Regions from separate parts of the Nakamurella alba genome, predicted to be linked through region 3. Evidence: riboswitches for the same ligand, from Rfam matches in the RefSeq annotation. Region 3 holds a riboswitch; each other region holds the start of a gene.

Region 1 (9,687 bases), on a different contig from region 3:
GGTCGCAGCAGCCGGTGCCGTGGTGGTCAAGCACGGCAACCGCGCCGCCTCCAGCAAGTGCGGGTCCGCCGACCTGGTCGAGGCACTGGGCATCCCGCTGACCCTGGGGGCTGACGGCGTCGCCGCGACGGTCCGCGAGCTGGGCATCGGCTTCTGCTTCGCACCGGTCTTCCACCCGTCGTTCCGGCACGCCGGACCGCCGCGGCGGGAGCTGGGCGTCCCGACTTTCTTCAACTTCCTCGGCCCGCTGACCAACCCGGCGCAGCCGGGCGCCAGCGCGATCGGCTGCGGGAACGCCGCGATGGCCCCGGTGATGGCCGAGGTGTTCGCCCGGCGCGGCGCGCAGGTGCTGCTGTTCCGCGGCGACGACGGGCTGGACGAGCTGACCACGACCACCACCTCGACGGTGTGGGTGGTCCGCGACGGCGCGGTGACGGCGCAGACGCTGGATCCGGTGGACCTGGGCATCGCCCGGGCCGGGATCGAGGACCTGCGCGGCGGCGACGTGTCGGTGAACCTGGGGGTGGCCCGGGAACTGTTCGCCGGCGCCACCGGACCGGTGCGGGACGCCGTGGTGCTCAACGCCGCCGCGGCGCTGGCTGCGCACGCCGGGCTCACCGGCGATCTGGCCGCCGACCTCGCCGCCGGGGTGAGCCGGGCGGCCGAGGCTCTGGACGACGGCCGCTGCGAGCGCCTGGTGTCCCGGTGGTCGGAGCTGGCCGTCACACTGGCCTGAGCCGGCCCGGGGTCAGGAGCCGATCGAGAAGGCGTCGTCGGTGTCCCGGCCGGAGTAGGACCGGAACGCGATGTGGGTGACGGTGCGGATCACGCCGTCCACCTTCGAGATGTGGCCCGGCACCAGCGCCGCGATCTCCTCGTGACCGGCGGCGGAGGTGATCGCGATCAGGTCGACGTCCCCGGCGCAGGACCACACCTGGTCCACGCCCGGCAGGTCGGCGATCGCCTGGGCCGCTTCCTGGATCCGGTCGGCCTCGACGTCGATCAGCACGATGGCGGTGACCATGGGGCGGCTCCTTCGCGGGTTGTTGTGCCGCTGCAGGGTATCCAGCAGGGGACAGGACGGTTGAACAGGAGCGGGCCGGGCGCCGTAGTCACCGCGAACGTCCCTGCGAACCGGAGGTCGGATGCGGCGAAGAGGTGTGTTGAGGCGGGTCGGCGGTACGTCCGACGGCCCGCGGCTCGAGGACGAGTCGGACCTGCGGGTCGCCTACGACGCGCACGGTCCCGAGCTGTACCGCTTCGCGCTGCGTCAGCTCGGTGACGAGGGTGGTGCGCAGGACGTGGTCCAGGAGGTGTTCCTGCGGGCATGGCGCTCCTCGTCCTCGTTCGACCCCGAGCTGGCCAGCCTGCGGGTGTGGCTGTTCGCGATCGCCCGCAACGTGGTCATCGACGAGGCCCGGCGCGCCGGGGTCCGGCCCTGGCAGCGCACCCTGGCCGCGCCCGACCGCGAGCACGACAACGTCGCCGCCGCTCCCCGGATCGACGACCAGGTGATGGACCGGTGGATCGTCGAGGAGGCGCTGCGCCGGATCAGCCCGGAGCACCGCACCGCGGTGGTCGAGCTGCACCTCCGCGGCCGGCCGCCGACCGAGGTGGCCGCAGAACAAGGGGTCCCGCCCGGGACGCTCCGGAGCAGGTTGTTCTACGGGTTGAAGGCGCTGAGGGTGGCCATGGACGAGATGGGCGTGGAGCTGTGAACGATTCCTCGCACCGCGAGCTGCGTGAACTGCTCGCCTGGTACGCGACCGGCCGGGCCGACGCCGTCGAGACGGCTGCGGTGGAAGCGCATCTCGACGGCTGCCCGGAGTGCCGGGCCGAGCTGGCCGAGCTCCGCGGCACCGTGCGTGCCCTCGACCTCGTCGATGTCAACCGGATCGAGGCGCTACCGGCCCCGCCACCGGAGCTGCGCGAGTCGGTGCTGGAACTCGGCCGGGAGACGTCGTCACCGCGCCGGTCACGGACGCCGCTGCTGCTGGCCGCGGCGGTGGCGGTGCTGCTGGTCGGCGGCGTGCTGGGCTGGGTACTGCGGCCGCAGCCGGAGGTGGTGGCCGGTCCGCCGACCGAGCCGGTCGCGGTCCAGGTCGACCAGGCGTCGCTGAACGCCTCCGCCGAGCTGATCAACCACACCTGGGGCGTGGAGATCCAGCTGACGGCGACCGGTTTCGTGCCGGGGGAGGCCTACCGGGTGCGCATCGTCACCACCGACGGCGACCGGTCCCCGGCCGGCGAGTTCGTCGGGACCGGGTCGAACTCGATGGAGTGCAACCTGAACTCGGCGGTGCTGCGGCCGGATGCGGCCGGTTTCGAGGTGCTCTCGGCCGAGGGTGCCGTGGTGCTCACCTCGACCTTCTGACCGTGCCTGTTGTATGAAAGACCGAGCGGTACAGCATTTCTCACGAAAGTTGAGGAACATCTGAACATCCGGGCGCGGCGCCCGTATCCACTGGTGACAACCGTTCGCCAGCAGGAGGAGTGCAGATGTCCACGAAGCGAGTGACCCGGCTCGGAGCAGCAGCGGCGATGGTCGCGGCCGGTGCGTTGCTGTTCGGGCCGGTCGGCAGCGCCGCCGCGGCCGACGAGGAGGTGGCCGCGCCGGCCACCTTCACCTCGGCCTTCACCGCGATGGCCACCCCCGACATGGTCGTGAACGCCGACAACGTGCCCACCCCGGGCACTGCCGGCGCGATGGGGACCTTCAACTATCGGATCAACAGCGATCTCGAGATCGTCTGCTACGACATCACCGTCACCGGTATCACGACGCCGTACCAGAGCCCGGCCCGGACGGCGACGCACATCCACCAGGGCAACGCCGGCTCGGCCGGCCCGCCGCGGCTGGCGTTCCCGAACCCGGTCGAGCAGGCCGACGGCTCGTTCCGCAGCGAGGGCTGCATGCAGGCGCCGTTCACCACCGGCGTCAAGGACGCGGCGACCGGCGCCGACACCGGTGACGGCTTCAGCCTGAAGCAGATCGAGGCGGATCCGGCCGCGTTCTTCACCGACACCCACACGGCCGCCAACCCGGCCGGCGCGGTCCGCGGCCAGTTGGTCGCGGTGCCGGTGGGCGGCGTCGAGACCGGCGCCGGTGGCACGGCTGTCGCCGATGCCGCGGTCGACGAGAGCGGCTTCCCGGCGCTCCCGCTGGCCGGTGGCCTGGCGCTGATGGCCGGTGTCGCCGTGCTGGTCCGCCGACAGGCCGTCGCCGGCAAGTGACCCTGCGCCGCACCGACGTGCCGCCCCGACGGACCGGCCCCCGCCGGCCCGTCGGGGCGGTGCTGCTCGTCGCCGCCCTCCTGACGCTCGCGGGGTGCGCCGGGACGGCCGACACTGCAGCGACCGCAGTGACCACCGGCACCACGTTCACAGCAACAACACCCGAGGCGACGACATCCTCGACCATCACGCGGTCCCCGAGCCCGTCGTCCGCTCCCAAGCCCTCCCCGACGCCGATCCCGACCCCGACCACCCCGACGCCAACGCCCACCACCCCCACGTCCCAGCCCGGGATCCCGGTGTCCGTGTCCGTCCCGTCCATCGGGATCGACGAGCAGCTCATCGATCTCGGGATCGCGGCGGACGGCACGGCGCAGACACCGGAGGACTACTCGCGGGCGGGCTGGTTCGCCACCGGCGGCCGGCCGGGGCAGTTCGGGCTGCCGACGGTGATCCTCGGGCACGTGGATTCCCTTGACGGGCCGGCGGTGTTCTTCCGGCTCCGGGACACCGCGGTCGGTGACAGCGTGGCGGTGGGCCTGCAGGACGGGCGCACCGCGACCTACACGGTCACCGCCGTCGACCGGTACCCGAAGGACGACTTCCCGACCTTCGCCGTCTACGGTGCCACCCCGACCGACACGCTGCGCCTGGTCACCTGCGGCGGCGAGTTCGACCGGGCGGCCGGCAGCTACCTCGACAACATCGTGGTCACGGCGGTGCGCGCGTAGTCCAGCTCCAGGGCAGTTCAGCTCCAGGGCCGGCGCAGCAGGTCGCTGCGCGCCAGGTGCGCGGCGGCGGCGAACGGCCGCCACCGGCCGGCGGCCCGGGCCGGGCTGGACCAGGGCGCGGTGGTGCGGACCAGCCGGGTGCCCGGGGTCTCCACCCAGCGCAACAGGGTGGTGGTCTCCTCGGCGGAGGCGCCGGGCAGCGGACCGTTGCCCGGCAACGCGGTTTCGGCCGAGGCCTGCAGCAGGTCGACCACCGGCATCGGGTCGATCCCGCGGCGGGCCCGGCCGGACGCGACCAGCCGGCCGAACCGGATCACCACCAGGTCCCAGCCGCCGTGCCCGTCCGGCTGCGCGGCCACCATCTCCTCGATCGCGGCGAAGGCGCCGAGCCGCTGTCGCCGGTCGACGGCGTCGACCAGGGCGGCCAGCCGGTCCCGCACCCGTGCCGCCTGGTCGAAACGTCCCTGCCCGGACAGCCTCTCGAGTTCCTCCCGCAGCCGGGCCAGCACCTCGTCGGAGCTGCCGCGCACCAGGTCGGCGATCCGCGTCGGGTGGCCGGCGTAGTCCTCCGCGGACTCCCGCCCGGCGCACGGCGCGCCGCACTTGTCCAGCTCGGCCAGCGCGCACGGGGTGCCCTTCGGGGTGCGCGACAGCCGGACCGAGCAGCGCCGGATCCGGACCACCTCCTGCAGCGCCTCGACGGCGTTCTGCGCGGCCTGCCGGGTGCCGAACGGCCCGAGGCACACCGACTCCACCAGCGGCGGGGTGGAGACCACGGAGAGCCGGGGGAACGTCTCCCGGGTCAGTACCACCCAGCTCACCTTGTCGGGCATCCGGGAGCGCTTGTTGTACGGCGGCAGGTGGGCGGCGATCAGCCGCTGCTCGCGGACGTTCGCCTCCAATCCGTGCGCACACACCACATGGTCGACCCGGACGGCCAGCGTCAGCATCTGCTTGATCCGGCCACGCAGCTCACCGGCGCCGAAGTACGACCGCACCCGGCGCCGCAGGTTCTTCGACGTGCCGACGTAGAGCACCTCGTCCGAGGGCCCGCGGAACAGGTAGACCCCGGGGGCCTGCGGCAGGTGGTCGGCGAGGTGCCGTTTGCGGCGCTGGGCCGGTCGGACGTCCCGGCCCAGCTCCTGCAGTTCGGCCAGGCTCTGCACGCCGAGGCCGCCGAGCCGCTCGAACAGCGCGTGCAGCACGTCCACCGTGGCCCGCGCGTCGTGCAACGCCCGGTGGTCGGGTGTGGTCCGGGCGCCGAACAGCCGGGCCAGCGCTCCCAGCCGCAGGCTCGGCGCCTCGTCCTTCGACAGCGCGCGCCGGGCCAGCAGCACCGTGTCCAGCACGGCGTTGCCGGGCCAGGGCAGCCCCTGGCGGGCGCACGCCGCCTTCAGGAAGCCGATGTCGAACCGGGCGTTGTGCGCGACCAGCACGGTGCCGCGGGTGAACTCGAGGAACGCCGGCAGCACGGCGTCGATCCGCGGCGCATCCATCACCATCGCGTCGGAGATGCCGGTGAGCATGGTGATCTGCGGCGGGATCGCCCGGCCGGGGTCGACCAGGGTGGCGAACTCGCCCAGCACCTCGCCGCCGCGCACCTTGACGGCGCCGATCTCGGTGATCATCTCGGTCACCGCGGAACCGCCCGTCGTCTCCAGATCGACCACCACGAAGGTGATCTCGCGCAACGGGTCGTCGAGCTCGTCGAACGAGGCCTGGACCTCGATGTCACGGACGGGACTGATGGGACTCACGGGGCGGACGGTAGGGGAGGGCACCGACAGTGCACCCGGACGGCCGCCGGACGTGTTGAATCGTCGGCATGGAACCGGCCGACCTGCCCGAGCTGACGGCGCTGCCCGCCGCGGTGCGCGGTCGGCTGCTGGAGCTGGCCGCCGGGGCGCTCGACGGGCTGCCGCCCGCGCAGATGCCGGCATCGCTGGCCCGGGTCGCCCGGTTCACCCCGGGCAAGCGCGCCCGGCTCGGCGCGGTCCCGCTGGCCGAGGCGCTGCAGTCCGACGCCGCCTTCCGGGCCGCGGTCGCCCAGGCCGGAGCGGGTGTCACCGACCCGGCCGATCCGGTGGACCTGGCGGCCGGCGCCTACCTGCAGAAGCTGCCCGATCTGGCCGAGCGGCTGGCCGCGGTTCCGGCCACCACCGATGCCGCCGGCCGGGATCCGCACGAGTGGCCGCGTCGGGTGCGCCGGTTGGAACGCGAACTGTCGGCCGTCTCCGCCGAGCGGGACCGGCTGGTGGCGGCGCGGACCGGCACCGAGACCCAGGAGCAGGCACTGGACCGGCTGCGGCAGCGCCTGCGGGACCAGGGCACCCGGCTGCGGACGGCCGAGGACACCGTCGCGGCGCTGCAGCAGCAGCTGGCCGCATCCGCCGCGGCGACCGCCGCCGGACTGGAGACCGCCCGCGCCGAGGCCGACAGCTGGGAGAAGCGGGCGAAGCAGGCCGCCGACCGCGCGGACCGCGCGGAGCAGGCGCTGGGCCGCGCCCGGGAGGCGGGCCGGGACGACCGGGCCGCCGCCGATCGCCGGCTCGACCTGCTGCTGACCACCCTCGAGGGGGCGGCCGGCGGACTGCGCCGGGAGTGGAACCTGCTCGGCGGGGGCGCGGACCCGGCGGATGTCGTCGGCCGCGACCTGGGTGTCGGTGCACCCGCTGCGGAGACCACCGCGGATCCCGGGCGGCTGCTGCGCTGGCTCGGTCTGCCGGCGGCGCACCTGATCGTCGACGGCTACAACGTCACCAAGTCCGGCTACCCGGACCTGACCCTGGTGCAGCAGCGGGAACGTCTGGTCCGGTCCGCCGGGGCGCTGGCTGCGCGCACCGGTGCCGAGGTCACCGTGGTGTTCGACGGGGCCGCGGTCACCGTGCCGCAGATGCCGGGACGCCGTGTGCGCGTGCTGTTCTCGCCGCCCGGGGTGCTTGCCGACGACGTGGTGCGCGACCTCGCCGCGGCCGAACCGGCCGGCCGGGTGGTGGTGGTGATCAGTTCGGACCGCGAGGTGATGGACGGTGCCCGCGCGCGGGGTGCCCGCACGGCCGGCGCGCCGGTGCTGCTGGCCCTGCTGACCTGACCGGACGGCGCGGGAACCGGCACTGTCGGTGCCCGTTCCTACCCTCGGCCGCATCCACCCGGACCCGCCGGGCGGGGAGGTCCAGGAGGTCAGATGCACATCGATTGCGATCGCTGCGAGGTCCGCGGCCGCGCCTGTTCCGGCTGCGTCATCACGGTGCTGCTGGGTGCCCCGCCGGAGGGGGTCGAGTGGGACGAGAACGAGCGTGCCGCCATCGGGGTGCTGGCCGAGTCCGGCCTGGTCCCGCCGCTGCGGCTCGTCACACCGATGCCGTCCCGGGGGTGGGAGGAAACTGCGTGAAACTTCATGAGGTCGGTCACACCGAAGCAACGTCGCCGCACGCCGGACGGGGAAGTGCATGCGTCCGCACGAAATGTCCGTTCCGCCGGGTGGCCCTTCCCGTGTCCTTCTCGTAATCTGATCGAGACCTTCGGCAGTGGGCAACCAGGTCCGGTTGCCCCGGAGGTCACCGCCGAGTCGACACAGCCCGCCGCCATGATCACCTGGTCGGTGGGGTCGAGCCGGGGAACCAGGTACGTGGGGTGAATCCCCGCCACCGTCCGTCGTGCCGCTTCGTGCGGCGCTGTCCGGCCGGCGCGGGGGTAGGGCAACTTCCGGCCCGAATCCGTCAGCTCACCCGGTAGGCGGCGCATCAGGGAAGAAAGGCACTTCGTCTGTGGCGACGCCAGGCCGCAAGGTCCGCCAGCACCATCCCCGCACCGGAGCACTGCGCACCGCCGCCGCGATCGCACTGCTGTCCGTGCTGGGCGCCCTCGCCGCACCCGCGGCCTCCGCCGTGCCGGTGACCGACGAGCCCACCAACTCCGCGGAGCCCACCAACTCCTCGGAGGCGCAGCAGGCCTGGGAGGTCGCGTCCCGCCAGGCGGAGATCGCGTCCGAGGCGCTCAACGGTGCCCGCGAGGAGCAGAAGCGCGCCGACGCCACCGCCACCGCTGCCGCCACCGCGCTGACCACGGCCACCGCCGCCGCGGCCACCGCCAAGGCCGATGCCGCCTCCGCCGCCGCCGCGGTCGTCGACTACCAGACGCAGCTCGACCAGTTCGCCAGCGCCAGCTTCCGCGGCGCCAGCACCGGCACCATGTCGTTGATCCTCACCGCGGACAACGCCGACGACTTCCTGGAGCAGGCCACCTCCCTCGAGCAGGTCGCCGCCGACAACCGCACCGTGATGCAGACCGCGCTGGCCGCGAAGCAGAAGGCCGCGCAGGCCTCCGTCGCCGCCGTGTCCGCCCAGCAGAGCGCCGCCACCGCGAGCGAGACTGCGGCGACCGCGAAGAAGGAGGCGGACGCCGCCGCCGCGACCGCCGCCACCCGCAAGACCTCGCTGGACGCCGCCGCCGCGAAGTACCGGACCTTGTACAACCGGCTGTCCGCGGTGGAGCAGGCCGCCATGCTGAGCATGGCCCAGGCCTCGCAGGCCGCCGCCGGCATCGCCAGCGTGGAGCCGGTCGGCGACGCCGCCGGCCAGAAGGCCGCGGCCGCGGCGATCACCAAGATCGGCGGCGGCTACTGCTACGCCTGCGACGGTCCCGAGTCCTACGACTGCTCCGGCCTGACCAAGTGGGCGTGGGCGACCGCCGGCATCGACATCCCCCGCGTCAGCTACGAGCAGGCCAACTACCCGGAGGTCCCGCTGGACCAGCTGCAACCGGGCGACCTCGTCACCTACTACTCGCCCGTGTCGCACGTCGCGATCTACGTCGGGTACGGCATGGTGGTCAGCGCGGCCGACGAATCGCTGGGCATCATCTACGTGCCCGTCGAGAAGGGCGGCCCGAACGCCACCGGCCACCGGGTGCCGCGCGGCTAGAGCAGAGTGCAGAGGGGGTGCGGCCGTGCGTCGCACCCTGCTCGTCACCAACGACTTCCCGCCGCGCACCGGCGGCATCCAGTCCTACGTGCACGCACTCGCCGTGCGGTTGCCCGCCGACGACCTGGTCGTCTACGCGCCGGCCTGGGACGGCGCCGCGGAGTTCGACGCCGCGCAGCCGTTTCGGGTGGTCCGGCACCCCACCTCGCTGATGCTGCCGGTACCGACCGTGGCGCGCCGGGCCCGGGCCCTCGTGCAGGAGCACCGGCTGGACGCCGTCTGGTTCGGCGCCGCCGCGCCGCTGGCCCTGCTCACCCCGGCGCTGCGCCGGGCCGGTGTCCGGCGCGCGGTGGCCAGCACCCACGGGCACGAGGTGGGCTGGTCGATGCTGCCGGGATCCCGGCAGGCGCTGTGCCGGATCGGCGGCACCGTCGACGTGATCACCTTCGTCAGCCGGTACGCCCGCGGCCGGATCGCCGCCGCCCTCGGCCCGATGGCACGGCTGGAATACCTGCCGCCCGGGGTCTCGCCGGACTTCCGGCCGGACCCGGCCGGCCGCGCGGACGTCCGCGGGCGGCTCGGCCTCGGCGATAGGCCGGTGGTCTCCTGCATCTCCCGGTTGGTCGCCCGCAAGGGCCAGGACATGCTGATCCGCAGCTGGCCGCAGGTGGTGGCCCGGCACCCGGACGCGGTGCTGCTGATCGTCGGCGACGGCTCCGACGCCGCCCGACTGCACCGGCTCGCCGCGGACTCACCGGTCGCCGGGTCGATCCGGATGACCGGCCGCGCTCCGGACGGCG
Region 2 (9,687 bases), on a different contig from region 3:
GCACTGCCACCAGAACTGCGACTGCGGCCGGTTCATCGAGCTGGGCAACTCGGTGTTCATGCAGTACCGGCGCACCGCAACCGGTTTCGAGCCGCTGCCGCGCAAGAACGTCGACTTCGGTGGTGGGCTGGCGCGCATCGCGGCGGCCTCCAACGGCACGCCCGACGTGTTCCGGATCAGCCTGCTCTGGCCCATCGTCGACAAGCTTCAGGAGCTGTCCGGCAAGTCCTACGAGGACGAGACCGAGGCGATGCGGGTCATCGCCGATCACCTGCGCGGGGCCGCGTTCCTTGCGGTCGACGGGGTGCGGCCGGCCAACAAGGCGCAGGGCTACGTCATGCGGCGGCTGCTGCGCCGGGCAATCCGCTTCGCCTTCGACCTCGGGCTCGACGAGAACTTCTTCCCGCAGATCGTCCCGACCATCGCCGGCATCTACGAGGCGCACTACCCGGAGGTCGCCGAGCACCGGGAGCAGGTGATCGCCGTGCTGGTGAAGGAGGAGCAGGCCTTCCGCCGGACCCTGCGCAAGGGGATCAAGCAGCTCAAGGCGTACCGGAAGACCGGGGTCACCGGCGCCGAACTGTTCGTCCTCTACGACACCTTCGGCTTCCCGGTTGAACTCTCCACCGAGGAGGCCCGCCGCGGCGGGATCGATGTCAGCGAGCACTGGGAGGCCGAGTTCGCCGACCAGATGTCCGCCCAGCGGGCTCGCTCCCAGGCCGCACACGCCTGACCTGCCGCCGGCCGTCCGGGCGGAACTCGCGGACCCTTCCTCGGCAGTCCGGACGGATCTGTTGCGTTCTGCCACGCCTGGCGTGGCTGACGGCACCGGATCTGTGCCGGCGGGGCCGGCCGGGTGCGCGGCGCGGTCTCGCGGTGCTCTTCCCCCGGCCGTTCGGGCGGATCACGCGGTCCTCTTCCCCGGCCGTCCGGGCTGATCTGTTGCGTTGGGCCACGCCTGGCGTGGCTGACGGCACCGGATCCGCAGTAACACCCACCGCCCACCGCCCACCGCTCACCGCCGCCACGACTGACCGACCCGGCGGCCGGACCTCGGCAGTTGCGTGACAGCACCGGGAGGATCCGGTGAAATCGGGCGGTCGGCGGCGGGTCCCGATGGCGGGTGTCACCCGGGTGAGGTAGTCCTGAGAAGGTGCCGCCGACGGCGGTGCGGGCGAAGGGGCGCCGCGAGCGCCCGTCGCCGACGGTCCAGCACACCACGAGGGGCTCCACACGTGACATCCCGATCCCGACCACGAAGGGCACTCGGCCCGATCCTCGCCCTGGCACTGCTCGCACCTCTGCTGCCCGTGGTCACCGCCACGGCCGCCGGTGCGGCACCGATCCCCACCGCGGCATCGGCAGCACCCGGATCGGCCGTCGCCATCCCCGCGGCCGGGTCCTTCACCGCGTCCCCGCAGACCTCGATCAGCCTGCGTGACCTGCCGGCCGGCGCGCTGCCGACGGTCTCCGTCACGGGGAGCGTCAGCGGCCCGCACATCGGGAAGGTCACTGCGCACCCGGACGGCACCGGCGCCACCTTCACCCCGGCCACTGCGTTCACCAAGGGCGAGACGGTCACCGTCAGCACCGATGCGCAGGTCGCGGGCGCCGAGAACGGCAGCTACTCGTTCACCGTCGCCAGCCCCGGCACCCACCCCGGCATCACCGCCGCCGGTGAGCTGAACACCGGCGGTGCCACCACCGGACCGCGGACGCAGGCGGGCACCCAGGCGATCGTCAGCCAGTACCAGACCCGCCCGGACCTGGCCGCTCCCGCGGTGCAGGTGAACCAGAACCCGCAGGGCACCGGTGTCGCGCCCGGCTACCTGTTCGCCACCCCGCAGGGCACGGCGAACAGCCTGCCCGGCGTGATGATGTACGACAACGCCGGAGCGCTGGTCTGGTTCCACCCGGTCACCGACAAGATCGTGGGCGACGCCGAGGTGCAGAACTACCTGGGCCAGGAGGTCATCACCTGGTTCGAGGGCACCGCGCCGTACGGCGCCGGCAACTACCGCGGCGACTACCAGATCTACAACTCCGCCTACCAGTCGATCGCGACCGTCCGGATGGGCAACGGCTACCAGGCCGACATCCACGACATGATCCTCACCGAGGACAACACCGCGCTGCTGATGGCCTACAACCCGGTGCTCTGCGACAACATCACCGTGACCGGCTGCAAGACCGGCGCCACCGTGCTGGACGGCGTGATCCAGGAGGTGGATGTCGCCACCGGAGCCGTGCTGTTCGAGTTCCACTCGCTGGACCACATCCCGACCAGCGACACGTACTACCCGAACTACCTCCAGTCGAACCTGATGGACTACATCCACTTCAACTCGCTGGACATCGACACCGACGGCAACATCATCGCCTCGGCCCGTCTCACCTCGGCGCTGTACAAGATCAACCGGACCACCGGCGACGTCATCTGGATCTTCGGTGGCAAGAGCACCGACTTCCCGACCGTCGTCGACGACGATCCCGAGGTCGTCGCGACCGGCATCACCGGCCCCGACTACCCGCACGACTTCCGGGTCCGCGGCACGAACCAGTACAGCTACTTCGACAACGGCGTGCGCCGGCAGATCGCCGTCACCTCCAACACCTCGCGCGCCGCGTTCGTCACGCTCAACCCGGGCACCGGGACGGCCACCTACACCGAGTCGCTGCGCCGGGCCAACACCTACGGCCCGACCCAGGGCAAGAACCAGGACGTCGGCTCCGGCCTGGCCAGCCTGGTCGGCTGGGGCGGCCTGGGCATCGCCACCGAGTACAACTCGGCCGGCACCGCCATCTGGGACGCGAACATCGTCGGGGACGGCACCTACCGCACAGTCCGGCAGGAGTGGACCGGCACGCCCACCGAGAAGCCGACCGTCGTGGTCAGCGCCCGGACCGGCAGCAACGCCACCCTGAAGGTCAGCTGGAACGGCAGCACCGAGACCACCGGCTGGCGGGTGCTGTCCGGCTCGAACCCGCGGGCGCTGTCCGTCCTGGGATCCACCACTTCGAAGTCCGGGTTCGAGACCACGGTCACCGTCACGGGTGCCGGGCGTTACCTGGCGATCCAGGCCATGGACGGCGGCACCCCGATCTCCGGCGGCACCTCCGAGGTGATCAGCGGCGGCGGGGCGTACTTCGAGGACATCGCCACCACCGCGGTCAACGGCGTCGGCTACCAGCCGATCGTCGGTGACTTCGGCGGCGCCTCCGGCGACGACATCCTCTGGTACTCGCCGTCCGGCCAGGACTACCTGCACCTGTCCAACGGTGCCGGCGGGTTCACCTCCTACCCGGTGACCATCAACGGCAGCTACACCCCGGTGGTCGGCGACTTCGTCGGTGACCGCACCGAGGAGATCCTGTTCCGCCGCAACGGCAGTGGCACCGCGTTCATGTGGCGCTTCGACCGCGACGACCGGGTGTTCCAGAGCGCCTCGATCGACATCCCGTCGGTCGTGACCCAGGCGATCGTGATGGACAACCGTGCCGCCTACGGCGGGGGTCGCGACGAGATCCTGTACTACGCAGCGGGTGCGGCGCCGGACCGGGTGGACCGGTACAGCTGGAACGCCGGCCAGCCGCTGACCCGGGCCACCCGTGGCCTGAGCATCAACGGCACCTACACCCCGGTCACCGGTGACTTCGACGGCAACGGCCAGGGTGACGTGCTCTGGTACGCGCCGGGCGCCGAGCCGGACTCCATCTGGTTCACCAGCGGCAACTCGGGCGGGTCGACCGGCTACCGCACGGTGCCCGTCTCGATCAACGGCACCTACTCGGCCCGGGTCGGCAACTTCGACGGGGATCCGGATCGGGACGAGATCCTCTTCTACGCGCCGGGTGCCGCGGCGGACTCGGTCTGGAGCTTCGCGGCCAACGGCTCCTACCGGTCCACCGACGTCACGAACTCGGCGACCGGCGCCGCGTACGTCCTCGAGGGTCCGACCGATTCGGTGATGATCCGCAACGGTGGCGCTGCGCCGCAGATCTGGTCCTTCACCGGTGGCGTGTCGGCGGTCTCGCCGTCCGGCAACACCGGCAAGGCCGTCGGCTACATCCCGCTCATCGGCGCGTTCATCGGTGCCGGCGACATCTCGTCGGTGTTCTGGTACGGACCGGGCTCCGCCGCCGAGCGGATGTACATCTCGCCGAACGCGCGTGGTGCAGCTCTCGGCTGACCACGCACCAGCACGACCCGGAGGGCCGGTCCGCATCCCGCGGGCCGGCCCTCCGGCGTTCCTGACGTCGGTCGGCGGCTCCGTCCGGTAGGTGCGGGACGCCGTGCGAGTGCGGGACGTCGTGCGAGTGCGGGACGTCGTGCGAGTGCAGGCCGCCCGGGGAATGCCCGACGCCCGGCCGAGTGCCGGGGAAGGTCAGGAGGCAGTGACGCGAGTGTCGTAGAGAGCGAGCTCCGTGGCGTCCGGAGCCTCGAAAACTGCTTTCCAGGCGGCGATCTCGTCCCGGGAGATGGGGCCCGTGGTCCCGGACCCCTGCACCGAGCCACCCTTGGAACGGAATGCCAGCCGTCGCTCGAGTTCGGCGATCGGCACGTCGAGATAGCGCAGCTCCACCTGGGCGCCGAGCTGCCGCGCCCGCTCGCGGAACTGGTCCCGCTCGCGACGCCGCCAGAACCCGGATTCCAGGATCACGCTGGTGCCGATCCGCAGCAGTGCCTGCGCCATCTGCCACTGGAGCGACTCGACCCGCTCGCGGGCGGTCGGCAGCTGCGAGGGCATGCCGAGGTTGTGCAGCCACTCGTCAGGGCTGAGCCGGATCGCCGGCAGTTCGCGGGCCAGCCGGAGCGCCACGGTGGTCTTGCCCGATCCCGGCAGTCCGCAGATCAGCACCAGCCGTGCCATCCCGCCGCTCCCTCCAGGTCCGGGCCGCCCTGGCCCCACCTGCGTGAGGGTATCCATCGGCGGCGTCCGGGCTGGTCACCGGGGGTGGCAGCGGCCCCGAGGATGTGCAGGGAGATGCCGTGACCTGAGGCGGAAAGATCGACGTGAGCCATTCCTGTGCGCATCCGACAACACTGCGCCGACCGGGTGAAAATTGATTCGCCGTGCACAGCAGATTCGCCCGGAAAATATGACCGATTCACCACGTGCAATCAGCGGAAAGTCGGCCGTGATCATCCGAGATCGCTTCGTGATAGAACTGTGATGTCTGATTTGTCCGACTGGCGCCATTACCGTCCATCCGTACCGTAGAGGGCGGACGACGGGTCAGGCGCCACGCCACCCCGGCACCGCCACCGGCCACGACGTCCTGACCTGCAACTCCGGGACCTGCTCGCGCCGAGCGCTGTCCACCAAGGATCCGGAGAACTCTGGAACGAAAGGCGCGGACAGCGGCGGGGGACCCAACTTCCGGCGGTCGAGCGGTATCCGATCGTCTTGGGGTGAAACCGGTTCCGGCCGGTCGGGCAACTCCCAGGGAACTTCTCGTTCCGTGTGCCCGAACCCGACAGCTCACCTCGTAGGCGCAGCACAGGGAGGCACATCACATGACCCGTTACGTCGGACGCCACCGCAAGCCGTCGAACACCCGCACCATCATGCTGCGGACGGTGGCCGTCGGCGCCATCGCCGGAGCCCCCGCCCTCGCCCTCGCCGGCACGGCCTCGGCCGCCCCGGACTCCACCTGGGATGCCGTCGCCCAGTGCGAGAGCAGCGGCGACTGGCACATCAACACCGGGAACGGCTACTACGGCGGCCTGCAGTTCCTGCCCTCCACCTGGGAGGCCTTCGGCGGCCTCGAGTACGCCGAGCGTGCCGACCTGGCCACCCGTGAGCAGCAGATCGCCATCGCCGAGCGCACGCTCGCCGGCCAGGGCTGGGGCGCCTGGGCCTGCGCGTCGATGGTCGGTGCCAGCGGCGGGGTCGACCTGCGCGACGTGCCCGCCGACTCGAGCGACGCCCCGGCGGAGGAGGCTGTCGAGGACACCTCCGAGAACGCCACCGAGGCCGCCGTCGAGCAGGCCCCGCAGCAGGACGGGAGCAACGAGGCGCAGGAGGAGGCCCGCAACGACGAGCCCGCCGCCGCCCCGCAGCAGAGCGCGGGTGCCGGTGAGTACACCGTGCAGTCCGGTGACACCCTGTCGAAGATCGCCGCCGACCAGGGCGTCGACGGCGGCTGGAAGGCGCTGTTCGACGCGAACAGCGACACCATCTCCGACGCGGACCTCATCTACCCGGGTCAGGTGCTCAGCCTGGGCTGATGCACGTCCCAGGCCTGCGTGATGCGCCGGGTACCCGCACGGGTGCCCGGCGCATCGCGTTTCCGAGGCGGCCCCGGCCTTCCGGCTCGGGTCGGCCCTGTGAGGGCGGTGACGGCGGGATCTGCTCCTGGGATCGTCCGTCGGCCCGCCGGCGACGTCGCAGTTGACTCGGTCGTGCGGATTCGGTCCTGCGCGGGGCAGCGGTCAGGATGGTCGGGTGAGTTCGTTCCGCGTCACCCACCGTCTGCCCGGCCGGCTCGGGCGGGCCGGCGTGCTGAGCACCCCGCACGGGGACATCCGCACCCCGGCCTTCATCGCCGTCGGCACCAAGGCGACGGTGAAGGCCGTGCTGCCGGAGTCGATGGCGGATCTCGGCGCGCAGGCGGTGCTCGCCAACGCCTATCACCTCTACCTGCAGCCCGGTCCGGACCTGGTGGAGGCACACGGCGGGCTCGGCCCGTTCATGCACTGGCCCGGCCCCACCTTCACCGACAGTGGCGGGTTCCAGGTGCTGTCCCTGGGCGCCGGGTTCAAGAAGGTGCTGGCGATGAACGTGGACGGCCTGCAGTCCGACGACGTCATCGCCGCCGGGAAGACCCGGCTGGCGCACGTCGACGACGACGGGGTGACCTTCAAGTCGCACCTGGACGGATCCCGGCACCGGTTCACCCCGGAGATCTCGATGGGCATCCAGCACCGGCTGGGCGCGGACATCATCTTCGCCTTCGACGAGTGCACCACCCTGATGAACACCCGCGAGTACCAGGAACGGTCCGTCGAGCGGACCCGGCTCTGGGCCCGGCGCTGCCTCGACGAGCACGACCGGTTGACCACCGAGCGGGTCGGAAAGCCCTACCAGCAGCTGTTCGGGGTGATCCAGGGCGCCCAGTACGAGGACCTGCGGCGGCAGGCGGTCCGTGGACTCCTCGAGCTCGGCGAGCACGGCCGGCCGTTCGACGGGTTCGGCATCGGCGGGGCGCTGGAGAAGGACAACCTGGGCACGATCATCGGCTGGTGCTGCGAGGAGATCCCGGAGGACATGCCGCGGCACCTGCTCGGCATCTCCGAGCCGGACGACATCTTCACCGCGGTGGAGAACGGCGCCGACACCTTCGACTGCGTCTCGCCGTCGCGGGTGGCCCGCAACGCCTCGATCTACTCGCCGGACGGCCGCTACAACCTGATGGGCGCCCGCTACCGCCACGACATGGGCCCGCTCGGCGAGGACTGCGACTGCTACACCTGCACCCACTACACGCGGGCCTACGTCTTCCACCTGTTCAAGGCGAAGGAGATGCTGGCCTCCACCCTCGCGACCATCCACAACGAGCGGTTCGTGGTGCGGCTGGTGGACCGGATCCGCGACTCGTTCGCCGACGGCAGCTACGAGTCGGTGAAGGCTGAGTTCCTCGGCCGCTACTACGCCAAGCGCTGACGGCCGGCCGGTTCATGCCTGCGCCCGCTCCGGTGAGAACCGGTGCGGGCACAGGGCTTCGGTGAAGTTGGACGGCTCCCCGCGCCGGGATGGGGGACGGGGCGGGGCGCCGTGAGAACCACTCTGGTGTGCCGACCTGGGACCACCCGGAGGTCTGTCTGTGAGAACGGCATGTGCCCCCGATCACCTCGCGACGGGCGGATGTCACCCGCCCGGGATCAACGGCCGGTGGACTCCAGCTCGCGCAGCGCCTCGGCGTAGGTGGGCTCGCGCTTCTTGATCGCGGCGATCACCCGGTAGGTGATCGGCAGCAGGATGATCTCCACCGCGGTCTTGTAGGCGAACCCGATCAGCGTGTAGTTGAGCAGGTCGCCGGGCGAGGTGATGCCGATGACCGGGCCGGCGATCAGGCAGAAGATCAGGGTGTCGCCGAACTCGCCGACCACCGTCGACCCGATCAGCCGGGCCCACAGGTGCTTCTCCTTCGTCTTCTCCTTGATCTTCACCAGCACGTAGGAGTTGAGGAACTCGCCGACCAGGTAGCCGGCGACGCTGGCCAACAGGATCTGCGGCACCACGCCGAGGATGCGGGCGAACGCGTCCTGGCCGTCGAAACCGGGCGCGGACGGCGAGATCGTGACCAGCCAGAAGGTGAGGCTGGCCAGCAGCGACATCAGGAAGCCGAGCAGGATCGCCCGCCTCGTGGCCTTGAGGCCGTACACCTCGGACAGCACGTCGCCGAGCACGTAGGTCAGCGGGAAGAGGAAGACGCCGCCGTCGGTCAGGAACGGCCCGAACTCGATGCCCTTGGTGGCGGCGATGTTCGACAGCAGCAGCAAACAGCAGAAGAGGGTCACCAGCACCGGGTAGATGCCGAGCCCGGTGCGGGCGAAGGCGGCGCGCGGCGCCGCGGGGGCAGGGTTTGTCACGGGGGCACATTCAACCAGGTGAGGCGGCCCGGACGAACCGGCCGCGATCTGGTGCGGGTCAACCGAGGCAGGTGGGATCGACGATCCACGGCCCGGTCGGCAGCTGCTCCGGGTCGAACCGTTGCAGGAGTGCAGCGGTGTCGACGCTCTCGCCGGAGGCGGCCAGCCGCAGGCTCTCCGCGATCAGGCCGAGCACCCGGCCTGCCGGGATCCCGCGGTCCGTCAGCTCCTCGAGCGTGACCGCGCCGTCCCGCTTCGCCAGCCGGGCACCGGCCGGGTTCAGCGCCAGCGGGACGTGGACGTACTCCGGGGCGGCGAGCCCGAGCAGATGGCCGAGGTAGGCCTGGCGCGGGGTGGAGGGCAGCAGGTCGTCGCCGCGCACCACCTGGTCGATCCCGGCCGCGGCGTCGTCGACCACCACTGCCAGGTTGTAGGCGACCACCCCGTCGCCGCGGCGCAGCACCAGGTCGTCCACCACCCCGGTGTACGGCCCGAGCAGTCGGTCCTTCATCGTCCACTCCTGCACCTCCGCCCGCAGCCGCAGCGCGGGCGGCCGACCGGTGGCCCGGCGTTCCGACTGCTCGGCGGCGCTGAGGTCCCGGCAGGTCCCCGGATAGGAGCCGGGCGCGGCGTGCGGCGCCGAGGGTGCCTCCTGGATCTCCCGGCGGGTGCACCAGCACTCGTAGACCAGGCCGCCGGCGCGCAGCCGGTCGATCGCCGCCAGGTGACCGGCGGCGAGCTCCGACTGGACCACCACCGGTCCGTCCCAGGTCAGGCCCAGGGCGGCGAGCTCCGCGAGCTGGCGGTCCGCCGAGCCGGCGCGGGCCCGGTCCAGGTCCTCGATCCGCACCAGGAACCGGCGGCCGGACGACCGGGCGAAGAGCCAGGCGAGCAGTGCCGTCCGCAGGTTCCCGACGTGCAGGTCGCCCGACGGGCTGGGGGCGAACCGCCCGGCACCGTGCTGGTGACGATCGACGGTCGTTGCGGAGGACACGGCGTCCATCCTGCCGGGTGGCCTGGTAGCCGGTGACGACCCGGCGACGAACCGGGAGAGAGGACGGACCGGGTCTCCTCGCCGGTCCGGTGCGGCC
Region 3 (9,687 bases):
CACTGCTGCACGACGTGACCTTGGGCGACCGCAGCCTCTTCACCACCGGTGCCGGGCTCGAGCAGGCGTGGCGGGCCGCGGCGCCGATCATCGATGCCCCGCCGACGCCGATCCGCTACGCCGTCGGCAGCGACGGTCCGGCCGAAGGTGATGCGCTCACCGACGGGATCGGTTGGGTGGCAGCGCAGTTCGACAGCTGAGCTGCCCCCGGGCCGGGTGGTCCGGCGCCAGGCAACCTGCGGCCGGGCCGTTGCATGCCGGCGATGCAGGCGGTGAGCCCGCACCGGGCGGGCGGTGCCTGTCGGATCGTCGACGGGGATCCGACGTCCGGTGCACTGCTGGTCGGCGCCGCCGAGGCCTATCCTCGGCAGGATGGACCGGCGGCGCATCGGGGTGACCGTGGTGGCACTCGTGCTGCTCGCCGCGCTGGTGGTCCCCGGGGTGCTCGGCCGTCGGGTGCAGGGCACGGCGACTCTCGCACCGCCCGCGCCGCGGCCGGCCGCCGGTCAGTGCCTGCTCGACCTGTCGCCGAGCGGCCGGCAGCCGTACCCGTCGGCGCGGGTGGGACCGTGCGACGGCGGCCAGATCGGCGAGATCGTCGGTGTGCACGACATCTCGGTCGACCCGCTGCCGTGCTGGGCCGATCTCACCGGCTATCTCGGACTGCCGGCCAGCGTGTACCGGGTCGACGGGTGGGTGGTGCGGCTGGCCGCCGGGACCGTGGTGTTCGGGCCGGATCCCGGCCAGCGCGCCGCGGGGCAGCGCTGGGTCGGCTGCGCGGTCCGCCCGCCGGCGTCGACGTCGCAGACGCTGCGCTACTCCGGGTCGGTGCGGAACGCCTTCGCCGGCGGGCGGCCGCCGTCGCCGTTCGCACTCTGCGCCGCCTCGGCCGAGGACCTGCTGGAGTCGGGCACCATCAGCTGCGCCGTCCCGCACGGGTTGGAGACGCTCGGCAACCGGTCGACCGCCGACGAGGCCGTCACCCAGGCGGTGCTGGACGCGGACTGCCTGGCACTGGCCCGGATCCTCACCGTCGCAGACGACCCGACCCGTGGCGGGCAGCTCGAGATCAGAGCGCTGGCCTACGGTTTCGGCGGCGCCGATCGCCCGGAGCAGGGTCTGACGCACAGCCGCAACTCGCTGGCCACCTGCGTGGTGACCCCGGCCGATCCGGGACGGCGGCTCGGCGGCACGGTGCTGGGCCTCGGGGGCTCGGCCGTGCCCTGGGTGGAATGAGCGGCGGACTCAGGACCCCTGCCGCTCGATCCGCTCCACCTCGCGTTCGGCCTTCTGCACGGCTGCGCCGGCCCGGGCCAGCAGCTTCCGGTGGTCGGTCATCTCGGACTTCAGCGTCGCCAGACGCTTCTCCAGCACGGTGATCTCGAGCTGGGCGTCATCCAGGGCGGAAGTGGCGGTCTGCTCCGCGGCCCGCGCCTTCTCCAGCGTCTCGGTCGCGGATGCCAAGCGTGCCTTGTGCCTGCCGACCCGGTCGGCCTCCTGTGCCGCGGCCACCCGCTCCCGTTCGCGTGCGGCGACGCCGCGCCGCCGGTGGTCCTCGGCGGCGCGATCCGCCTTGCGCTGCTTGCGGTCCCGGTCCTGCTGCACCGACGGGCCCGGTGTGTCGGCACCGCCCCGGATCAGGGTGAGCTGCGGGGAGATGTCGGGGCCGAAGCCGTCCCAGCTGCCGGGGCGCTGCAGGGTGCCGGTGCGCAGGCCGGTGGCGAGCTGGTCGTCGCCGAGCGCGCCGTTCAGCGTGGTGCCGATCTCGTCGCGGACCGCCGGCGTGGCGTCGGGCCAGTCGGCCGCCTCCACCGCCAGGCCGATGAGCTCTGCGACCAACTCGCGGCGGCGGGCACCCAGCTCGCGCAGCAGCGGCCCGTCGGCGGAGCGTTGCGCACTGCGCAGCTCCTGACCGAGCTGCAGGAGATCGTCGATCGCATCAGGAGCCGTGCGGGCCAACAGGTTCAGTGCATGTGCAGGGCGAGTCGGCTTGCGCAGCGCGGCGATCGCGGTGGCCGCCTCCCGATCTTTCGACGTCCGGGCATCTTTCGCCAATTCGGTACGTAACGGCAGGAATCGGTCGAGCGGTGCCGCATACAGCTGCTGCACCGCTTCGGCAACCCGGTCGTCCGTCACACCGAACATTCTGCCGCGCGGCGCCTCCGCTGGGTACGGTGCGACCCATGGCCGTGGGACCGGGGCGTCGCACGGGGTGGACCGTGCCGCTGGTGCTGCTGGGTGTCGTGCTCGCAGCGTGCACCTCGGGGGCCACCCCGGCCGCTGTGCAACCGCCGGCCGCCGGCACCCCATCGCCGTCGGCGCCGTCCCCGACACCCGGGTCCAGCAGCCCGGGCAGCGCGTCGGAGGTGACCCCCGTCCCCACCCCGACCCCGTCCGGCCGGGGTGGAGTCGAGGTGCGCACCCTGGTGTCCGGCCTCGACATCCCGTGGGACGTCACGTTCACCCCCGACGGGACGATGTTGTTCGACGAACGCGGGGGAGGGTTCTCGGCGCTGCGCCCGGACGGCGAACTGGTGCGGATCGAGGCGGACCTGTCCGACCTCTGGGTGGCGGGCGAGACCGGGCTGATGGGCATGGTCGTCGATCCGAGCTTCGCGTCGAACCGGACCGTCTACACCTGCATGGGACACCTCGGCGGGGTGCGGGACGTCCGGGTGGTCGCGTGGACCCTCGATGCCGGCTACACCCGGGCGGTGCGGGTGCCGGATCCGGTGGTCACCGGGATCGACATCACCACCGGACGGCACGGCGGCTGCCGACTGCGGTTCGACCAACGGGGCACGTTGGTGATCGGCACCGGCGACGCGGCGGTCGGCAGTCACCCGCAGGACCTCGGCGCCCTCAACGGCAAGATCCTGCGGGTCACCACCTCCGGGGCGCCGGCGCCGGACAACCCGTTCCTCGAGTCGGACGACCCGGCCACCCGCCTGGTCTTCAGCTACGGCCACCGGAACGTGCAGGGACTCGCGCTGCGGCCGGGAACCGGGCAGGTCTGGACGGTGGAGCACGGCGCCGGTGTCGAGGACGAGATCAACGCCCCGGTCTCCGGCGGCAACTTCGGGTACGACCCGGTCCCGGTCGACGGGCCCGGCTACGACGAATCGGTACCGATGACCGACCCGGCCCTGGGTCAGGTGCAGGAGGCGGTCGCGACCAGCGGCGCCACGACGGCGGGTTGGTCCGGTGCGACGTGGATCGACGGACCGCAGTGGGGTGAGCTCGACGGCGCGCTGGCCGTCGCGGCACTGGGCGGCGAGTCGCTGCAGGTCTTCCGGATCGACCGCGCCGGGGCGGTCCGCGGGACCTCGACCATCGCCGAGCTGTCCGGCACCCATGGCCGGCTGCGCACCGTGCAGAGCGGCCCGGACGGGGCGCTGTACGTCACGACCTCCAACGGGGGCGGACGGGACGAGATCCTCCGGGTCGCACCGGCGGCCTGATCCGGCCCCGCCGTTCGCCGACCTGTCGGGCACTCTTCTCGGGACCGGCCACCACCTCAGGGTGACGAGGCGCGGATCGTGGATCAGGAAGTCGACCCGGTCGGCGCAACGAAACCCGCCCGGCGCAACGCTGCGGCGTCGATGCGGTCGGGTGGGTGCGGCCGACGGCCTTGTCGCTGTGTGATCGGTGTGAACCATCAGCTCCGAAGTGGACCTGGGGGTGTCCGATAGGCCATTCTTGGTCCGAATCGTGCGCCGTGGGTCCTCCGGCGCTCCTGCCCGGGTCCGGGAGTCGACAGCCGCAGCTGACAGCCGCTACACAGTTGAGACCTCAGCTAGACACATCAGTGTCCGTCTCGTAATCTGACCGAGACCTTCAGTTGGATCGCCGGTCGGGGATCGGGAGGTCACCGCCGAGTCGACGCCGTCGGGGAGTCGAGCCGGGAACCCAAGGTTCCACTGGGGTGAATCCCCTGAGCTACGCGCCTTCGCGGAGGTCGGGGGTAGGGCCACTTCCTGGCCCGAATCCGTCAGCTAACCCGGTAGGCGGCAAGGAAGAAGGGTTTCGCCGTCTTGGCGACACATGCATCGACGCCGGAACTTCGGCGCCGCCCGCGAGGTCTGCGGGCACTTGCTCTGGGCGTGGCCGCGACAACGCTGTTCGGGCTGATCGGCGCGCTGCCGGCCGCCGCGGACCCGGTCGGCACCGACGAGCCGGGCACCGCCTCCGAGGCGAAGACGGCCTGGGAGGAGTCGCAGCGCCAGGCCGAGATCTCCGCCGAGGCGCTCAACGGCGCGAAGCAGGCCAAGGCCGACGCGGACGCCGCCTCGAAGAAGGCCGCCGCCGCCCAGGTCGCCGCCGAGAAGGCCGCCGGCACCGCGAAGACCACCGCCGAGAAGGCCGCCGCAACCGCCAAGAGCTACCAGTCGGATCTCGACCAGTTCGCCAGCGCCACCTTCCGCGGCGCGCGGACCGGGACGATGAGCCTGCTGCTCACCGCCGACTCCGCCGAGGACTTCCTCGACCAGGCCACCGCCGTCGAGCGGGTCGCCGCCGACACCCACGCCACGATGGACACCGCGCTGCAGGCGAAGGCCGACGCCGCGACCGAGTCCACCAAGGCCGCGTCCGCCGCGGTGACCGCGACCCAGGCCGCGACCGAGGCGGCCACCGCCGCCGAGGCCGCCACCAAGGCCGAGACCGAGGCCGCCGCCAAGAAGACCGCCATGGACACTGCGGTCTCCGACGCCAAGGCCCTCTACGACAAGCTGTCGGAGGAGGAGCGGCTGGCCGCGGAGCGTGCCGCCGAGCAGGCCCGTCGGGAGTCCGAGGCCCGGGCCGCCGCGCTTGCCGCGCAGCAGGCCGCCGCCGAGGAGGCCGCCGCCCGCGAAGCCGCCGCTGCTGCCGCCGCCGCGCCGTCCACCAGCGCCGCGGCCGAGGCCGACACCCTGGTGGCGCCGGCCTCCGAGGCGCCTGTCTCCGAGGCGGCCCCGCCCGCCGAAGAACCGGCGCCCACCACCGAGGCGGCCGCCCCGCCGGCCGTGTCCGGTGGCGACCAGCTCGGCCAGATCGCCGCGCAGGCGGCGCTGACCAAGGTCGGCGCCGGCTACTGCTACGCCTGTGACGGCCCGGACGCCTTCGACTGCTCGGGTCTGACCACCTGGGCGTGGGGCCAGGCCGGCATCGGGATCCCGCGGGCCAGCTACCTGCAGGCCGAGCTGCCGTCGGTGCCGCTGGACCAGCTGCAGCCCGGTGACCTGGTCACCTACTACAGCCCGGTGAGCCACGTCGCGATCTACGTCGGCGACGGCATGGTCGTCAGCGCCGCCACCTACAGCGTCGGTGTCGTGCTGGTGCCGGTCGACGGTGCGGGCCCGAACCCGACCGGACACCGCGTCCCGCGCTGATCCTCACTGCTTCTCGAAGAGCCCGCCCCTGATCCGGGGCGGGCTCTTCGGCGTTGTGGGCATGTGTTCCGCCGCCGGGGGGCCGGCGCCGGCTGATCCGGCGGGCCGACTGTGCGGCTGGCGGGCCGGGTCGGGGACCGTTTCACCTCGCCCACCGGTGGAAAGGTGGGCCCGCGATTCCTGCGGGCACGTCGGCGTGGGCCCCCGGGGATGTACCAGCGGGAGAGTCGCCTGATGTCGCGCACCTGCTCCGCCCGAGTGGCCCCGGGCTCGGGATCAGGGACCGTTTCCACCGCCCACCGATGGAAACGGTCCCGGATTCTCCCGGGACTGGATGCCGGCCCCCGGGTCAGGGACCAGCGGGAACCGGCCGGATCTCGGACCGGATCGACGGCGGAGCGGAGGGAGCGACATCCGGCGGCCGGCACCCGACCGGTGACGGCGCGCGGACGACCTGGCGGATCCGCCGGTGCCCGCACACACGAAAGTCCGGGGCGTTCCAGCGGGAACGCCCCGGACGAGCCGACCGGACAGGGCCGGCAGGACCGACGAAGGTCAGCGGGTGACGAGGACCACGATCAGCGCGGCGCAGGCGACGAGCGCGCAGATGATGACCGGCCAGGCCCAGCCCGGCATCCCGTTCCGTACCGGCTCCTCCTCCTCGACGAACCGACGGAACATCTGGGTGTCGGCGATGGATCCCTCGTCACGGGGGTGTTCAGGGCTGGTCATGGCTCCCATGAAACACCAAGGAGCGGAAATCCTCGCCGTCCGCGCGGGTGGATGTGAACAGTCCGACCCGACGCAACCTCAGGCGTAGATCTCGTCCAGACGCTGCTGCCAGGCCGCGCTGACGGCCTCGGCGGTCGGGCCGTCGGCATCGGCGTCCGGGAAGCGGTGGACGGTGACGGCGACCGGGGCGCCGAAGAAGTTGCGGCCGAAGATGCGGATGAGCGCGTCGTCGGTGCGCAGGCCGATGAAGGCGTGGTTCCGGTGGTCGACCTCGACATCGACGACCACGCCGACCGCCGGCAGCGCGAGTTGGATCCGGTCGCCCTGCTGCACCCCGTCCCCGATCCCCAGGGCGAGCAGCAGGGTGCGCAGTCCTTCCGGGTTCTGCGAGGAGGCGGGAGCCGTCGCCTCCGAGTAGCTGACGGTGCGGCCGGCGAAGTGCTGGACGTACTGGCGGAGCGTGTGCAGGTAGAAGTCGGTGTGCTGGTCGGCGCCGTCGTACTGGGTGTCCCAGTCCTCGGTGATCACCCCGCTGTGCACGTAGCGGACGGTCGCGCCGCCCGGGCGGGCGGAGATCTCGTGCTCGAGCTGGTTGAACCAACCGTCCTCGCCGTCGACCCGGGTGACGAAGTGGTGCGGCGGGTCCCAGACGGTGACCACGCCGCCGAACGCAGCGGCACCACCCACCCGCGGCTCGAACTCCATCGGCCACAGCCAGCCGCCGACGTTCGTGGTCACGGCGTCGAACACCTGCTCAGGGGTGCCCTCCACGTCGAAGGTGCGGGCGATGTCGAAACGCTTGCCGGTCATGGGGTGCTCCTCGGGGTCCGTGCGGTGGGCAGTGCGGTGGGTGGTGTGGGGGAATCGCGGTGGGTGGTTCCGGGGGAACGCAGCCGGTGATGTGGGGGGATCGCTGCGGGTGGTGCGGGAGACGTCAGGTCGGTGGTGCGGACGTGCGGACGGCCTTCGGACCGGAAACAGCTGCACCGTCACCGGTCTCGCGCAGGGTCGGGTGCATGGCGAGCACCAGGCGGTGCCCGCGCGCGCCGGGTGCCTGCGGGCGGTGGTAGCGGTCGACCAGCTCGTCGACCGACGCCGCGAGTTCGCGGGCGAAGGCGGCGCGGTCGGCGGCGGAGGCGAAGTCGATCCGGGTGTCGCCGGCGAAGGTGGCCAGCGGTTGCCCGGCGGCCCGCGCGCCGGCCACCAGGGTGCCGACCTCCCGCACCAACCGGGCGGACAGCGCCAGCAACCACCCGGCGGAGTACTCGTCTCGGGAGCGCGCCGGGTCGGGCGCGACCGGCAGGAGCGCGGCGGGGGAGATCACGAACGACGCGGCCACCGCCTTCAGTACCCGCTCGGTCATGTTGCCCTTGCGGCGCTCCTCGACCAGCTCGATCAGCCCGACCCGTTCGAGGGCGTGCAGGTGGTAGTTCACCTTCTGCCGGGACAGCCCCACCGACGCGGCGAGGGTGCTGGCGGACCCCGGACTGACCAGGGCCGCCAGCAGCCCGGCCCGGACCGGATCCAGGACGACCTCCGCCGCCGCCGGATCCTCGATGACCGCCACCTCGTCCATGGCGATCACCCTCGCACCGAAAGGAAATGTTGTCAAGACAGTTGTATCTGTCGGTCGGTGTTCGCCTCGTGGGTGATGCGCCTCATGGCGGTCCGGGCGGGCGAAACAGCAGGGCAACCGTGTGGCAGAGACCGATGCACCACAGGGTGTCGGGGACAATCAGCGGGCACCGGACACCGCCACCCGGGGCATCGTCACCAGGGGTGACGGAACGGTGGAGGTGACGGATGACAGGCGCGCCACGGGCACGCATCGCGATGCTCGTCGCGGCCCTGCTCGCCGGCCTCCTCCAGTTCGTCACGCCGGTCCAGGTCCTGGCCGCGCCCGCACCGGCCACCCCGACCGCGACCACCCAGGCCCCGAGCACCAGCACCCCCACCACGCAGACCGCGGGCGGAGGTGTCGCCGGCGGCTACGTCCCGATCACCCCGGCCCGGATCCTGGACACCCGGATCGGTACCGGAGCCCGACAGGGCGTGGTGGGCAACGGATCGCTCCCCGTCCGGGTCCGCGGCTGGGTGCCGTCGAGCGGCGTCGCCGCCGTGCTGATCCAGATCACCGCCGTCGCGCCGACCACGTCCGGTTTCCTCACCGCCTACCCGGACGGCACGACGCGGCCGGGTGTCGCCCAGCTCAACTACACCGCGGGCAGCAGCGGTACCGCCACCGCGCTGGTCACCCTGGGCGGCGACGGCCGCTTCCGGATCGCCAACCTGCCCACCGCCGTCGCCGGGCACGCCCACCTGGTCGTCGACCTGCTCGGCTGGACCCGCAGCGGCACCGCGGTCGCCGGTGGGTTCACCGCCCTGGCCACCGGCACCCGGCTGGCCGACACCCGCACCGGTCTGGGTCTGCGACGCGGCACGGTCACCGGATCGACGCCGCTGCCGGTGCCGGTGTACGGCCGGGCCGGGGTGCCGGCGGGGGTGAGCGCAGTGCTGGTCACCGTGACGGCAGTGGCCCCGGTCGGCGGCGGCTACCTGCGACTGGGCGGCACCGGATCCGCTCCGGCCACGGTGCTGAACTTCTCGTCGGGGCGGAGCACCACCGCCTTCGCCGTGGTGCCGGTGTCCGCCGACGGCCGGATCGCGATCACCCCGGGCGTCCCCGGCCGCACCCACGTCGTCATCGATGTCGCCGGGTACGTCGCGGGCGGCAGGGCGTCCGCCGCCGGGACGCTGCAGACCGGACCGGCCGCGCGGCTGCTGGACACCCGGACGAACCGTTCCGTCGGGCCCGGGAAGGCCGTGGCGGTCCGGGTGCTGGGCCGCGGCGGGGTGCCGGCCGAAGGCGCCACCGCCGTCGCGCTCGCCGTCTCCGTCGTCGGCCCCACCGCCGCCGGCTACCTGACCGTCGGCCCGACCGCGGGCGGCCGGGCGGCCACCGTGCTCAACTACCCCGCCGGGCAGACCCTCACCACCACTGTGCTGGTCCCGGTCGGAGCGGACGGCACCGTCACCGTGACCGGTGTCAGCACCGGGCAGCAGCACGTGGTCATCGATCTCGCCGGCTGGTACCTCCCCGGCGGTGTCGCGGCCACGGTCGCCGTCACCGCCTGCACCCCCTCGGTGTCCTCCCGCCTCACCGCGCCGGACGGGTCGGCGATCCCGGGCGCCGCGCCCGGCGCGACGGTCCGGTACGCGGTGGCGATGCGGAACGACCCGACCGGCTCCTGCCTGTCCACCCCCGGGGACCCGACGGTGTCCGGCACCGTGCGCCTGGTCCCGTCCGGCCCCGGGGTGCTGCCGTCGGCGTGCACGACCGCGGGTGGCGCGTGCGTCACCGAGGTGCAGGCCTGGATCGAGATCCACACGGCCGCCGGCTGGCGGGCGCTGCCGACCGAGCAGACGGTGAACACCACCGCCGCCGCGGTACTGGCCACCCGCTGTCCCGGCGGGGCCGCCGCCGGGTGCGCCTCTTCCGCCCTGCGGTCCGGGGTGGTGGAGGCGACCCTGCCGACGGCGGTCCCGTGCGCCGCAGACTCCGGGTCATGCACCGCCTCCGGGACCA

Evidence for each region. A riboswitch is a leader RNA that binds a small molecule or an ion and turns the genes downstream of it on or off. The one in region 3 is predicted to bind cyclic di-AMP.
Region 1: another riboswitch for cyclic di-AMP. It lies ahead of GIS00_RS29215 (C40 family peptidase); the one in region 3 lies ahead of GIS00_RS29010 (C40 family peptidase).
Region 2: another riboswitch for cyclic di-AMP. It lies ahead of GIS00_RS28665 (transglycosylase family protein); the one in region 3 lies ahead of GIS00_RS29010 (C40 family peptidase).

What each region holds. Positions count from the first base shown of each region.
Region 1 is NZ_WLYK01000018.1:55,574-65,260, forward strand. It holds gene trpD (anthranilate phosphoribosyltransferase) at 1-736, shown strand, start outside; gene GIS00_RS25820 (Lrp/AsnC family transcriptional regulator) at 749-1,024, opposite strand; gene GIS00_RS25825 (sigma-70 family RNA polymerase sigma factor) at 1,161-1,718, shown strand; gene GIS00_RS25830 (anti-sigma factor family protein) at 1,715-2,374, shown strand; gene GIS00_RS25835 (CHRD domain-containing protein) at 2,500-3,234, shown strand; gene GIS00_RS25840 (class F sortase) at 3,540-3,965, shown strand; gene GIS00_RS25845 (DEDD exonuclease domain-containing protein) at 3,983-5,722, opposite strand; gene GIS00_RS25850 (NYN domain-containing protein) at 5,791-7,056, shown strand; gene GIS00_RS25855 (hypothetical protein) at 7,150-7,356, shown strand; cyclic di-AMP (ydaO/yuaA leader) riboswitch at 7,547-7,719, shown strand; gene GIS00_RS29215 (C40 family peptidase) at 7,733-8,887, shown strand; gene GIS00_RS25870 (glycosyltransferase family 4 protein) at 8,913-9,687, shown strand, end outside.
Region 2 is NZ_WLYK01000006.1:147,833-157,519, reverse strand. It holds gene GIS00_RS15870 (alanine--tRNA ligase-related protein) at 1-733, shown strand, start outside; gene GIS00_RS15865 (arylsulfotransferase family protein) at 1,236-4,190, shown strand; gene GIS00_RS15860 (AAA family ATPase) at 4,386-4,871, opposite strand; cyclic di-AMP (ydaO/yuaA leader) riboswitch at 5,338-5,512, shown strand; gene GIS00_RS28665 (transglycosylase family protein) at 5,570-6,232, shown strand; gene tgt (tRNA guanosine(34) transglycosylase Tgt) at 6,450-7,667, shown strand; gene GIS00_RS15845 (queuosine precursor transporter) at 7,886-8,614, opposite strand; gene gluQRS (tRNA glutamyl-Q(34) synthetase GluQRS) at 8,655-9,590, opposite strand.
Region 3 is NZ_WLYK01000005.1:675,308-684,994, forward strand. It holds gene GIS00_RS15095 (glucose-6-phosphate dehydrogenase) at 1-200, shown strand, start outside; gene GIS00_RS15100 (hypothetical protein) at 373-1,236, shown strand; gene GIS00_RS15105 (hypothetical protein) at 1,246-2,136, opposite strand; gene GIS00_RS15110 (PQQ-dependent sugar dehydrogenase) at 2,184-3,461, shown strand; cyclic di-AMP (ydaO/yuaA leader) riboswitch at 3,863-4,025, shown strand; gene GIS00_RS29010 (C40 family peptidase) at 4,104-5,369, shown strand; gene GIS00_RS15120 (hypothetical protein) at 5,925-6,101, opposite strand; gene GIS00_RS15125 (SRPBCC family protein) at 6,180-6,911, opposite strand; gene GIS00_RS15130 (ArsR/SmtB family transcription factor) at 7,036-7,677, opposite strand; gene GIS00_RS28655 (S8 family serine peptidase) at 7,905-9,687, shown strand, end outside.